3 regions of the Streptomyces sp. LE64 genome follow, and region 2 is predicted to be linked to each of the others. Evidence: riboswitches for the same ligand, from Rfam matches in the RefSeq annotation. Region 2 holds a riboswitch; each other region holds the start of a gene.
What was found. Region 2 has a riboswitch for cobalamin ahead of ACSMX9_RS01240 ((2Fe-2S) ferredoxin domain-containing protein). Riboswitches for the same ligand answer to the same signal wherever they lie in the genome.
Positions count from the first base shown of each region.

Region 1: linked by a shared signal. The riboswitch ahead of ACSMX9_RS21750 (hypothetical protein) and the one ahead of ACSMX9_RS01240 ((2Fe-2S) ferredoxin domain-containing protein) in region 2 are both predicted to bind cobalamin.
Region 3: linked by a shared signal. The riboswitch ahead of ACSMX9_RS20710 (ribonucleoside-diphosphate reductase subunit alpha) and the one ahead of ACSMX9_RS01240 ((2Fe-2S) ferredoxin domain-containing protein) in region 2 are both predicted to bind cobalamin.

Region 1 is NZ_CP199708.1:4,808,798-4,813,061, forward strand. Features, by position in the region: gene ACSMX9_RS21740 (enoyl-CoA hydratase/isomerase family protein) at 1-372, opposite strand, end outside; gene ACSMX9_RS21745 (acyl-CoA dehydrogenase family protein) at 369-1,517, opposite strand; gene ACSMX9_RS21750 (hypothetical protein) at 1,524-1,787, opposite strand; cobalamin riboswitch at 1,965-2,138, opposite strand; gene ACSMX9_RS21755 (hypothetical protein) at 2,285-2,506, opposite strand; gene ACSMX9_RS21760 (hypothetical protein) at 2,990-3,622, shown strand; gene ACSMX9_RS21765 (hypothetical protein) at 3,619-4,264, shown strand, end outside.
Region 2 is NZ_CP199708.1:305,478-309,741, forward strand. Features, by position in the region: gene ACSMX9_RS01230 (hypothetical protein) at 1-486, shown strand, start outside; gene ACSMX9_RS01235 (sigma-70 family RNA polymerase sigma factor) at 570-1,208, shown strand; cobalamin riboswitch at 1,324-1,500, shown strand; gene ACSMX9_RS01240 ((2Fe-2S) ferredoxin domain-containing protein) at 1,545-1,931, shown strand; gene ACSMX9_RS01245 (ABC transporter substrate-binding protein) at 1,996-2,979, shown strand; gene ACSMX9_RS01250 (FecCD family ABC transporter permease) at 3,009-4,076, shown strand; gene ACSMX9_RS01255 (ABC transporter ATP-binding protein) at 4,073-4,264, shown strand, end outside.
Region 3 is NZ_CP199708.1:4,572,396-4,576,659, reverse strand. Features, by position in the region: gene ACSMX9_RS20715 (GntR family transcriptional regulator) at 18-773, shown strand; cobalamin riboswitch at 1,302-1,425, shown strand; gene ACSMX9_RS20710 (ribonucleoside-diphosphate reductase subunit alpha) at 1,564-4,023, shown strand; gene ACSMX9_RS20705 (ribonucleotide-diphosphate reductase subunit beta) at 4,023-4,264, shown strand, end outside.

The DNA of each region.
Region 1 (4,264 bases), 4.5 Mb from region 2:
CCGGACGCTGCCGTGCGCGGAGACGCCAACGCCGCCGCCCATGACGAGGCCGTCCATGACGGCGACGTACGGCTTCGGGTAGCGGGCGATCCGGGCGTTGAGGCGGTACTCGTCGCGCCAGAAGGCGGCCGAGGCGGTTCCGTCGCCGTCGCGGGCGTCGTCGTGGATGGCGCGGATGTCGCCACCCGCGCAGAGACCGCGCTCCCCGGCGCCGGTGATGACGACCGTCTCCACGGCGGGGTCGCGCTCCCATTCCGTGAGCGCCCCGTCGATGCGGAGCACCATCCCGTGGGTGAGGGAGTTCAACGCCCGGGGGCGGTTGAGGGTGATGTGGGCGGCACGGCCCCGCGTGTGGAACAGGACGTCGCTCATCCGAACGCCTCCGTCATCCCCCGGGCCACGATGACGCGCATGATCTCGTTGGTTCCTTCCAGGATCTGGTGGACCCGCAGGTCACGGACGATCTTCTCGATGCCGTACTCGTTGAGGTAGCCGTACCCACCGTGGAGCTGGAGCGCACGGTCGGCGACCGAGTAGCCGGTGTCGGTGGCGAACCGCTTCGCCATCGCGCACAGGTAGGGCGCCTGCGGATCGCCCCGGTCGAGTGCCTGTGCGGCCTGTTGGACCAGGGCCCAGGCCGCGGTGAGTTCGGTCGCCATGTCGGCGAGCCGGAAGCGCAGGGCCTGGGCGTCGAGGAGGCGCTGGCCGAACGCCTCGCGGTCGGCGAGGTGGGCGAGGCTGCGGTCGAGGGCGCTGCGGGCCCCGCCCAGGGAACAGGCGGCGATGCCGAGACGGCCGCTGTCGAGCCCGTGCAGGGCGATCCGGAAGCCCTGTCCCTCACGGCCGAGGAGTCGGTCGGCCGGCAGACGGACCCCGTTCAGGACCACCTGACGGGTCGGCTGGGCGTTCCAGCCCATCTTCCGTTCGGGCCGCCCGAAGGAGAGGTTCGGGTCGTCCCGGTCGACGACGAACGCGGACACCCCGTCGGCGCCCGCGCCGCCGGTGCGGGCCAGCACGACGTACAACCGGGAGGCCCCCGCACCGGAGACGAACTGCTTGACGCCGGTGAGGACCCAGCCGTCACCGTCCCGTACGGCGCGGGTCGTCAGGGCCGCCGCGTCGGAACCCGCGCCCGGTTCGGCGAGACAGTAGCTGGCGAGGTCGTCCATGGTGCACAGGCGCGGCAACCACCGCTCGCGTTGGGAGTCGTCGGCGTAGTGGTCGATCATCCAGGCGGCCATGTTGTGGATGGAGAGGTAGCCAGCGATGGACGGGCAGCCGGAGGCGAGCGTCTCGAACACGAGGACCCCGTCGGACCGGTTGAGACCGGAGCCGCCGGACTCCTCGCGGACGTAGATGCCGCCCAGGCCCAGTGCGGCCGCCTTGCGCAGCACGTCCACCGGGAAGTGCTCGTCGCGGTCCCACTCCAGGGCGCGGGGCGCGAGGTGCTCCCGGGTGAAGTCGAGGGTGGCCTCGACGAGGGCTTGCTGGTCCTCGTTGAGCAGGGCGCTGGTCACGGCCGCTCAACCCGCCGTGGGAATCGTGGAGCCCGCGCCTTCGCACAGCCCGGCCGGCCGGCGGGAACGGACGGCGTCCGGACCGTACCGGTCGCGATGGCCGGAGTCGGACCCCTTCCCGGCACCGGAGGGGTGGTGGGCGAACGGCACCGGGACGGGCACGTCGAGGCCGTGGACCTCGCCGTGGGCCTCCGCGGCACCCGGGGTGCGCTCGTCGCCGACGAAGGGCGTCCACGCGCGCAGGGCGGTGCGTTCGTGCTCTCGGACCATGACTACCTGCTCTCGTCAGGAGGGATCCGGGGATGGCGCGCACCAGGCCCGCACCCGGGCGGGCGCGACGAGGGCCGGGGCGCGGGATCGCGGATGGCCGGAATCCGTCAGAGCGCGGGTTCAGCGGAGTCGGGGGTGCGCAACGGTGCCATGCGTGTCAGCTCCATCCTCGTGGACAACACGGAACGTCCCGCGGCCGGTATCCTGACTCCCGGATCAGCGCACGCCGTCCGCCTTCCCGACGTCCAACTCGTCAGTGGCGTCCTGCTCGACGACGCGCTCCCCGGTCACAGTGGCGGGACCGTGCCGGAATCGCACCGGCTTCCCTGCACCGCGGGCCTTGCCTCCCGATTTTATCGTCGTCCGCCCCGGCGAATCCACTGGACGTGACCCCGGATCGGGTCACACGGGGCTCCGGGCCGACTTGTGCGCCGTGCGGGCGGGTGAGGCCCTGACCGCGCCGAGGGACGCGGAAGGGCCGGTCCGGGTCCGGGCCGTCAGCACTCGATGATGTTCACCGCGAGCCCGCCCCGGGCGGTCTCCTTGTACTTGACGTTCGTCGCGGCCACCATGGTGATCATGCTCCTGAGGTGCGGTTTCAGGGCGAGACCGGTGGCCCAATCGGCAGCCAGGGACTTTTCAGGGACTTTGTGCCCGGCGTCGGCGAGCCCCGCCTCCAACTGCACGCTGGCGTACGCGTGCCGCAGGACGTGGAACATGTCCGCGCGCGAAGACGCGTGACGTGGTGACTCTTTAGGCTTTGTTGCCTGACGTGAGAACGGCCTTCGCCTGATCCTGTGCCCCGTCTCGGCGAAACCCGACCAGCACCAAGGCCGGAGTGAATCAGTCTGCGTTTGCCGAGCTGTCAAACTTCCGAGCCCGCCACGAGGGCCCGGAGTTCGGCAAGAAGCTCTCGCTGGACGAGCTCCGCGACAGCCTGGTCGAGCAGCCATTGCTGTCCTCGCCGCATTGGCCTGCGCGACCCGGAAGCCGTGGAGGCCGCCCCTCGCATCCTCGCTCCGGAGCCCCCGGACGAATCTGGTCGGCGGCTGGCGCGGCGTGTGCTGTTCCTGGTGGGTGACGTCGCATCGGTGCCGGGTGTGGTGGTGACTTTTCGGGTGGGTGTCGGGCTCGGGTTCCGTGACATGGGTGTGTCGTAGGCGTGTTGTGGTTCGGGAGGTGGGGTGCGCCATGATGTCTGGATGACTGAGCACGGGGGTGCGGTGGATCAGCCGCGGGAAACGCCGAGGTCTCGTCTCGCCGACTACGTGGAGATGAGTGGTCCGGTTCGATCGGTGTCGTCGCCCGACGTTGGGCGGGACGTCGAGGGCGGAGTGGGTGAACCGGCGTCGCCCGTGCGGGAAGAGCCCGGTGCGCAGGCGGATGATCCTGGCATGGTGGTTGATGATGCCGGTGCCTTGCTCGTTGCCTCCGAAGTGGTGGCCCGTAAGCGGGAGTTTGCCCGGCTCCTGGGTGGGTTCCGGCGGACGGCGGTCCTGGTCCCGTTGGGCGGGGAACCGGGTCCGGGTGAGGAACGAGGGCTGCTGACGGCGGACTTCAACGGCATCAGGTTCATCCTGGCCTTCTCCGACGAACAGGCCCTGGCCCGGTACGCCCGGGCCCGCGGCGAGTTCGCCCGCGAGTGGACGTACCGCACGATTCTGGGTGCGCGGCTGCTGGATGTCGCGGTGCCCGCGATGGGTGTGCCGTGCGGGGTGGTCCTGGATTGTGCGGACGGGACGGACGGGATGGTGTTCCCGCCGGTCAGGGGCATCGTGCCGGACCCGGTAGCGGTCGACCGTGAGGTGACCGTCGAGGAGGGGGCCGGGCGATGAGCGGCGGTGGCAAGGATCTGAAGGCCGACGGTCTCGCGCTGATCGCGAAGGGGCTGACCGAGGCGCTGGCCGAGTTGAAGGAGCTCGGCATGGTCGGCGAGGCCAGCGCAGGGCGCGGCTTCGGAGACATCGCGCTGTCCGGCCTTGAACTCGGCCACGAGGGCCTGACCGGTGACTTCACGTCGTTCTGTGAACGCTGGGAGTGGGGGGTTCGCTCGTTGGTGAACGAGGGCAACGCCTTCGCGTTCAAGACGGGCATGTCTGCGGGCACGTACTACGAGACCGAGCAGTACGTCGAGGGCAGCCTCAAGGTCGTGACGAACTCGCTGATCGGCAATCCGTACGCCTCCGAGGAAGAAGTCACCCGGCAGGGCTGGGGCGACATCGCCACCTCCGGCGCCTTCGGCGGTGTGGACTACAGCAAGGAGTCCTTCGACCAGGCGCTGGCCAACAGCGAGCAGGGCTGGAAGGACGCGGGCCGGGACGTGATGACCTCCCGCACAGTCGGCCCGATGGGCCTCAACCCGGAGAACCTCCACGGCGCCGCGGGCATGTCGGACGCGGAGTACGACAGGTGGCTCGACTCCACCTTCGGCCCCTCCGCCGAGGAACGCGCGCAGGCCCCCGAACAACAGCACGGCG
Region 2 (4,264 bases):
CCGCGCTCCGCGGGCACGGTGATCGTGGTGAGCTCGGCCGTCCAGCTCGCCCTGCACGCCCTGTTCGGACTGGCCCACGACCCCCCGGACCCGACGCCCGGGCACGGGCCGCACGCGGGACACGTCATGCCGCCGGGCACCAACCGGATGCCGGCCGAGGAGGGCACCGCTGCCCTGCAGGCACTGGGGGGCCTGCTCGACGCCCTCGCACCGACCTCCGCCATGACCGGCGCCCACGCACTGGCGGGCGCGGTGTGCGGCTGGTGGCTGTGGCGCGGCGAGCGCTCCCTCGCCCAACTGGGGCAGGCCCTGGACCTGTTCCTCAGCGGGCTGCTGCGGTTCGCGGTGGCGGTCCTGGGCGGCGCCCGCCCGCTCCCGGCACCTCCGTCGGGCACCACGGAGCGCGCCACCCGCGACCGGCTCCCGTCCCCGCTGGACCTGCTGCGCGCGGTGCCGCGCCGCGGCCCGCCGCCCTTCGCGCGCTGACGCTTCCGTCAGCTTTCGTCTTTCCGACTTTTCGCTTTTCTCACCTTTGCCGGAAATATTCCGGATGCGAAGGATGATTTGTCATGCCCTATTCACAGGAGAACGGCTCGGGGCGCACCGCGCGCCGCGGCACCGCGGCCGACCGCTACGCCCACCGGGACGCGGAGATCACCACCTGGGCCCTGGCCGCCGGGCTCGGCGACCAACGCGCCGCCGAACTCTTCGTGCACGCCACCTACGACGACGTGCGGCGGTTCGTCGCCCACCTCACCACGGACGTGCCCGGGGCCGAGGACCTGGCACAGGAGACCTTCCTGCGCGCGCTCACCAGCCTCGGCGGGTTCGCCGGCCGGTCCTGCGCCCGCACCTGGCTGCTCTCGATCGCCCGCCGGGTCGTGGTGGACCGGCTGCGCCGGGCCTCCGCCCGACCCCGGATCGCCGACACCGCCGACTGGCTGGCCGCGGCGGAGCGCGCCCAACCCCGTCAACTGCCCGGTTTCGAGGAGTCGGTGGCCTTCATGGACGCCCTCGAAGCGCTGGAGCCCGGACGGCGGCAGGCGTTCGTCCTGACCCGGCTGCTGGGCTGGTCGTACGCGGACGCCGCCGAGGCCCTCGGCTGCCCGATCGGAACCATCCGTTCCAGGGTGGCCCGGGCCCGCCGGGACCTGGCCGACAGTTGGTCGGAGCGGCCCGCCGCAGAGGCGGCGCTCGTCGCGGCCTGACCCCGCTCGTCGGTGCGGACGGTGGCCCCGTCCGCACCGACGGAACCGACTCCCCGTCGGACGCCCGTGTGACCTGCACGGCAACCGCGCCCTGGGCATACGCACCACGGCCCGGGTCTGTCATGATGGCGCGGAAAGGCGACGGCGGAACGAGGAAACCGGTGCGAATCCGGTGCGGTCCCGCCACTGTGATCGGCGAGCGGACCCCGAACGGCCCACTGCCCCTGTGCGGGTGGGAAGGGCGGGGCGAGCGGTGACCCGAGAGCCAGGAGACTCACGCGGTCGCCTCCTCGACAGAACTGGGGCGGATCTCCCCAGAGGGGAGGATGAGTCGGGATGCCCGAAGGGCAACGGGCCGACGATCCGGTGCCGTGCCGGGTCGTGGTGTGCCGGGACTGCTGCTGCGGCAGCGCCAAGGTGCCCGCGGACCACGCCGCGCAACTCGCGCGGTTCCAGGCGCGGACACCGGTGACGGTCTCCGCCTGTCTGGACGTGTGCGACCAGGCCAACGTGGTCGTGGTCCGCCCGTCCGCCGCCGGCCGCGCGGCCGGCGGACGTCCCGTCTGGCTGGGTCTGGTCAACGACCCCGCGGCCACCGAGGACGTCATCGCCTGGGTGCTGGCCGGCGGGCCCGGGATCGTTCCGCTGCCGGAGATCCTCGACCTGTACGTCTTCGCTCCGCCGCGTCGGGTGAACACCACGCCGTCCGTCGACGTGCGCTGAACCAACGAACCGACCGCGGGCACGGCGCACCCTGCCGTGGCGCGGTGAGAGGACCGACTCCACCATGGCCAAACGCTCCCTGTCCCTGCTGGCCGCCGCCGTCTTCCTGATATCCGGCTGCGCCAGCGGCGGCGGTGACGACGGGAAGGACCGCGCGGCGGGCGACGCCCCCGAGGGCTTCCCCGTCACCCTCACCAACTGCGGGGTGAAGACGACCTACGAGCGTCCGCCGGAGCGCGCGGTCACCCTGAACCAGCACGTCACCGAGATCCTGCTGGCGCTCGGGCTGGAGAAGTCCATGGTCGGCACCGCCTACCTGGACGACGAGATCCTGCCCGAGTACGCCGAGGCGTACCGCGGCATCGAGGTCATCTCGGACGAGTACCCCTCCTTCGAGAACATCCTCGCCGCCGAACCCGACTTCGCCTACGCCGGCTTCTCCAGCGCCTTCGACGAGAAGGAGGGGCGCGGGCGCGAGGCGCTGGCCAAGGCCGGCGTCAACTCCTACGTGAACGTGGAGGAGTGTCCGCCCGGGCCGATGAGCATGGAACTGATCGAGACCGAACTGCGCACCCTCGGCAAGGTGTTCGGGGTACCGGACCGTGCCGACCGGGAGATCGAGAAGGTCCGCACGGCCCTCAAGGACGTCGAGGAGAAGCTGGGCGACACCGAACCGGTCGAGGTCTTCGTCTACGACAGCGGCGACAAGACCGCCTTCACCGCCGGCGGCGCGGGCATCGGCAACGAGATGATCGAACAGGCCGGCGGGCAGAACGTCTTCGCCGACCTGGACAAGCAGTTCGGTGACGTCTCGTTCGAGCAGGTAGCCGAGCGGGCCCCGGAAGCGATCGTCATCTACGACTACGGGGACACGAGCGTCGCCCAGAAGAAGAAGTTCCTGCTGGCCAACCCCGCACTGAAGGACGTCCCGGCCATCAGGAACGAGCGGTTCGCGGTCCTGCCGCTCTCCTCCACGGTCCTCGGCGTCCGGGTGCCGGCGGGCGTGGACGGACTCGCCCGGCAGCTGCACCCGGCCCGCTTCCGGTGACGGGCGCCCCCCGCGCGGACGCCGACCCGGTGAACCGGGGGGCCGGGCGCGCCCCGGCCCCCGCCCGGGCGCGCCGCGCCCGACCGCCCTTTCCGGTGGTGCTCCTGCTGTTGGCCGGCGCGGTGGTGGTGACCGCCACCGCGGGCATCGCCATCGGCTCGGTGTCGGTGCCCGCGGGCCAGGTCTGGGGCATCCTGGCGCACCAGGTGCACCCGGGCCTCGCCGAGGCCACCTGGTCCCCGGTGCGGGAGACCATCGTCATGGACGTGCGGTTGCCGCGGGTGCTGCTCTGCGCGGTGGTCGGCGCCGGCCTCGCGGTGGCCGGCATGGCCCTCCAGGCCCTGGTCCGCAATCCGCTCGCCGACCCGATGCTGTTGGGCGTCTCCTCGGGCGCCTCGGTCGGCGCGGTGCTGGTGCTGGTGCTGAACATCACCGTGTTCGGGCTGGTGACCTTGCCCGTGGCGGCCTTCGTCGGGGCGCTCGCCGCGCTGGTCGCGGTGTACTTCCTGGCCCGCTCCGGCGGGCGGATGACCACCCTGCGCCTGGTCCTGGCCGGGGTCGCCATGGCGGAGGTGCTGTCGGCGCTGGCCAGCTTCCTGATCGTCACCTCGAACGACCCGCACAAGACCCAGTCCGCCCTGCGCTGGATGCTCGGCGGACTCGCCGGCACCACCTGGTCGATGCTGTGGATACCCGCCGCGGTGGTGCTCGCCGGCACGGCGGTGCTGCTCGGGGTGAGTCGTCCGCTGAACCTGTTGCTCAGCGGGGAGGAGGCGGCGACGGCACTGGGGCTGGACGTGCACCGCTTCCGGGCGGCGATGTTCACCGTGGTGGCGCTGATGATCGGCACCATGGTGGCGGTGAGCGGTCAGATCGGCTTCGTCGGCCTGATCATGCCGCACGTGGTGCGGCTGCTGGTGGGCGCCGACCACCGCCGGGCGCTGCCGGCCGCCGCGCTGTTGGGCGCCGCGTTCCTGATCGCCGCGGACCTCGCGGCGCGGACCCTGATGAGTCCCGAGGAGGTCCCGGTGGGGATCCTCACCGCCCTGGTGGGCGGGCCGTTCTTCCTGTGGCTGATGAGACGGAGGACAACGTGACGCGGACGCCCGAGGGCACGACGGCGCCGGGAGCCCTGGACATCGAGGACGTGACGGTCACCGTGGGCGGCCGGGACCTGGTCCACGGAGTGTCCCTCCGGGTGGCTCCGGGCGAGGTGCTCGGGCTCGCCGGCCCCAACGGCGCCGGGAAGTCGACGCTGCTGCGCACCGTCTACCGGACCCAGCGC
Region 3 (4,264 bases), 4.3 Mb from region 2:
CCAGCGAGGTTACCCGGATGGGTACGTCCGCGGCGACGGAAACGGCAACAACGGGCCGCACCGCACGCGTGCCGAAGTACTACCGGCTGAAGAAACACCTGCTCGACATGACCGACACGCTGGCACCGGGTAGCCCGGTCCCACCGGAGCGGACACTCGCCGCAGAGTTCGACACCTCCCGCACCACGGTACGCCAGGCGCTCCAGGAACTGGTGGTCGAGGGTCGACTGGAGCGCATCCAGGGCAAGGGGACCTTCGTCGCCAAGCCCAAGGTGGCGCAGGCGCTCCAGCTCACCTCCTACACCGAGGACATGCGGGCCCAGGGGCTGGAGCCCACCTCCCAGCTGCTCGACGTCGGGTACGTCACCGCCGACGACCGGCTCGCGGAGCTGCTCGACATCACGGCCGGCGGGCGGGTGCTGCGGATCGAGCGGCTCCGGCTGGCCAGCGGCGAGCCGATGGCCATCGAGACCACGCACCTGTCCGCCAAGCGCTTCCCCGCGCTGCGCCGGTCCCTGGTCAAGTACACCTCCCTGTACACGGCGTTGGCCGAGGTCTACGGCATCCACCTGGCCGAGGCCGAGGAGACCATCGAGACCTCGCTCGCCACCCCGCGCGAAGCCGGCCTGCTCAGCACGGACGTGGGCCTGCCGATGCTGATGCTCTCCCGCCACTCCGTGGACGGCGAGGGACGTCCCGTGGAGTGGGTGCGCTCGGTCTACCGCGGCGACCGCTACAAGTTCGTGGCCCGGCTCAAGCGCCCCCAGGACTGACCCCGCGCACCCCGGTGCCCCGGCGGGCCGTTCCCGAGCCCGCCGGGGCACCGGCGCGTCCGCTCCGGAGCACCGGAGGAACGGGACGGACGGGCCTCTTCGGGCACCCGACACCCCTCCCCCTCCTGTCCCAGGAACCTCGCACCACAGGCTGGACGACGGCCCGTCGAATGGCGTAGGGCCGACCACGAACCCCGGTTGCGGGGATGTTGTCTGGACCTCTGCCGCCACTTTCAGACCGCCCCCGACCGCTCACCCGGCGTGACCACCACGGGAATCCGACGGCGGACGGGTGGCCCCGCGAGGCGGCGCCACGACGCACCGCGGCGCACCCGTCACCGCCGGACACCCCGCATCCGACGAGCGCCCCTCCCCGCCCCCGCCACGCCCCGCGAGCGGCCCCGACGGCCGCGCCCCGGGGCCGTGTTCGAGCCGTGCCGCACCGCCCCGAGGGTCCTCGCCACCTACGTGCCGTGCGCCACACAGACACAAGATGTGGGCTCAGCATCGGGACCCAACACAAGATGTATGCTCATGCTCGCCGCCACCCCAGGGGAATCCGGTGCGAATCCGGAACTGTCCCGCAACGGTGTATTCGGTGTGCTTTCGCACACCCAGCAGTCCGATGACCTGCTGGTGGCGCACCCGTTCCGACCGGTCCGGGTGGAGATGAGACGTCCGGGCCTCGTGGACTGGGCCGGTGGACGCGGCGGACCGCCTTCGGCGGGCACGTCCGCGTGCCCGCGCCCGCTTCCCCGTCAGGCCCGTGCCGAGCGAGGGAGAGCTTCACGTGACGATCGCGCCAGCCGATCCGGCGTCAACCGTCGATCGGGCTCCTGCGAACGAGCGGTCCGCAGACCAAGGCGCCCCGGGGAACCGGGCCGAGCAGACCGACGGCCCGGGGACCGCGCTGCTGCGGACCCTGACCGACCTCACCGCCGACCTCCCCGACGCCGACCCCGGCCGGGTCGCCGCCGCCGCGCTGCGCGGCCGGTCCGCCCGCGCCGACGAGGCCGAACTGCGCGAACTCGCCACCGAGGCCGCCGCCGGACTCATCTCCGAGGACCCCGCCTACTCCCGGCTCGCCGCCCGGCTGCTCACCCTCTCCATCGCCGCCGAAGCCGCCTCGCAGGGGGTGCGCACCTTCACCGAGTCGGTCGCCACCGGCCACCGCGAGGGGCTCATCGCCGACCGGACCGCGGACTTCGTCGCCCGGCACGCCGAGCGCCTGGACGCCCTGGTCGACCAGGACGCCGACGACCGCTTCGGCTACTTCGGACTGCGCACCCTGCACAGCCGCTACCTGCTGCGCCACCCGCACACCCGCAAGGTGATCGAGACCCCCCAGCACTTCCTGCTGCGCGTGGGCTGCGGGCTCGCCGAGGACGACAGCACCCGCGCGGTGGACGAGGTCGCGGCGCTCTACGGCCTGATGAGCCGCCTCGACTACCTGCCCTCCTCGCCGACGCTGTTCAACTCCGGCACCCGGCACCCGCAGATGTCCTCCTGCTACCTGCTGGACTCCCCCAAGGACGAGCTGGACTCCCTCTACGACCGCTACCACCAGGTGGCCCGGCTGTCGAAGCACGCCGGCGGCATCGGCCTGTCGTACTCCCGCATCCGCTCGCGCGGTTCGCTGATCCGCGGCACCAACGGCCACTCCAACGGCATCGTGCCCTTCCTCAAGACCCTGGACGCCTCGGTGGCCGCGGTCAACCAGGGCGGACGGCGCAAGGGCGCGGCGGCGGTCTACCTGGAGACCTGGCACTCCGACATCGAGGAGTTCCTGGAGCTGCGGGACAACACCGGCGAGGACGCCCGGCGCACCCACAACCTCAACCTGGCGCACTGGGTGCCCGACGAGTTCATGCGGCGGGTCGCCGAGGACGGCCCGTGGTCGTTGTTCTCCCCCTCCGACGTGCCCGAGCTGGTCGACCTGTGGGGCGACGCGTTCGACACCGCCTACCGCGCGGCGGAGGCCGCGGGGCTGGCCCGCAAGACCATGCCGGCGCGGGACCTGTACGGCCGGATGATGCGCACCCTGGCCCAGACCGGCAACGGCTGGATGACGTTCAAGGACGCCTCCAACCGCACCGCCAACCAGACCGCGGAGCCCGGCCACACCGTCCACTCCTCCAACCTCTGCACGGAGATCCTGGAGGTCACGGACGACGGCGAGACCGCGGTGTGCAACCTCGGCTCGGTCAACCTGGGCGCGTTCGTCGTGGGCGCCCCGGGCACCCCGGCCGACCAGGCCATCGACTGGGAGCGGCTGGACGCCACCGTGCGGACCGCGGTGACCTTCCTCGACCGGGTCGTGGACATCAACTTCTACCCGACCGAGCAGGCCGGCCGCTCCAACTCCCGCTGGCGGCCGGTGGGTCTGGGGGCCATGGGCCTCCAGGACGTGTTCTTCCGGCTGCGGCTGCCCTTCGACTCCGCCGAGGCCCACGCCCTGTCGACCCGGCTCGCCGAGCGGATCATGCTGACCGCCTACGAGGCGTCCGCCGACCTCGCCGAGCGCGCCGGCACCTTCCCCGCCTGGGAGAAGACCCGCACCGCCCGCGGCGTGCTGCACCCCGACCACTACGGGGTCGAACTGCACTGGCCCGAGCGGTGGGCGAAGCTGCGCGAGCGGATCGCCACCACCGGGATGCGCAACTCGCTGCTGCTGGCGATCGCCCCGACCGCCACCATCGCCTCCATCGCCGGCGTCTACGAGTGCATCGAGCCGCAGGTGTCCAACCTGTTCAAGCGCGAGACGCTCAGCGGGGAGTTCCTCCAGGTCAACTCGTACCTGGTGCGCGACCTGAAGGACCTCGGCGTGTGGGACGCCCGGACCCGGGAGGCGCTGCGCGAGGCCAGCGGCTCGGTGCAGGACTTCCCGTGGGTCCCCGAGGAGGTGCGGGCGCTGTACCGCACCGCGTGGGAGATCCCGCAGCGCGGCCTGATCGACATGGCCGCCGCCCGCACCCCGTTCCTGGACCAGTCGCAGTCGCTGAACCTGTTCCTGGAGACGCCGACCATCGGCAAGCTCAGCTCGATGTACGCCTACGCGTGGAAGTCGGGCCTGAAGACCACGTACTACCTGCGGTCCCGTCCGGCCACCCGGATCGCCCGCGCGGCCGGTGCCCCGGTCGCCGAGCCCACCGCGTCCCCCTCCCCCCTCCCCGTGCAGCAGGACGCGCCGGACACCGACGCGATCGCCTGCTCCCTGGAGAACCCCGAGTCCTGCGAGGCGTGCCAGTAATGACGATCCCCACCCAGTCCGCCGGCGGCGGGCGGGTCCAGAACCTGCTGGACCCCGGCTTCGAGCTGACGCTGCGTCCGATGCGCTACCCGGACTTCTACGAGCGCTACCGCGACGCCATCAAGAACACCTGGACCGTCGAGGAGGTCGACCTCCACTCGGACGTCGCCGACCTGGCCAAGCTGAGCCCGGGCGAGCAGCACATGATCGGGCGCCTGGTGGCGTTCTTCGCGACGGGCGA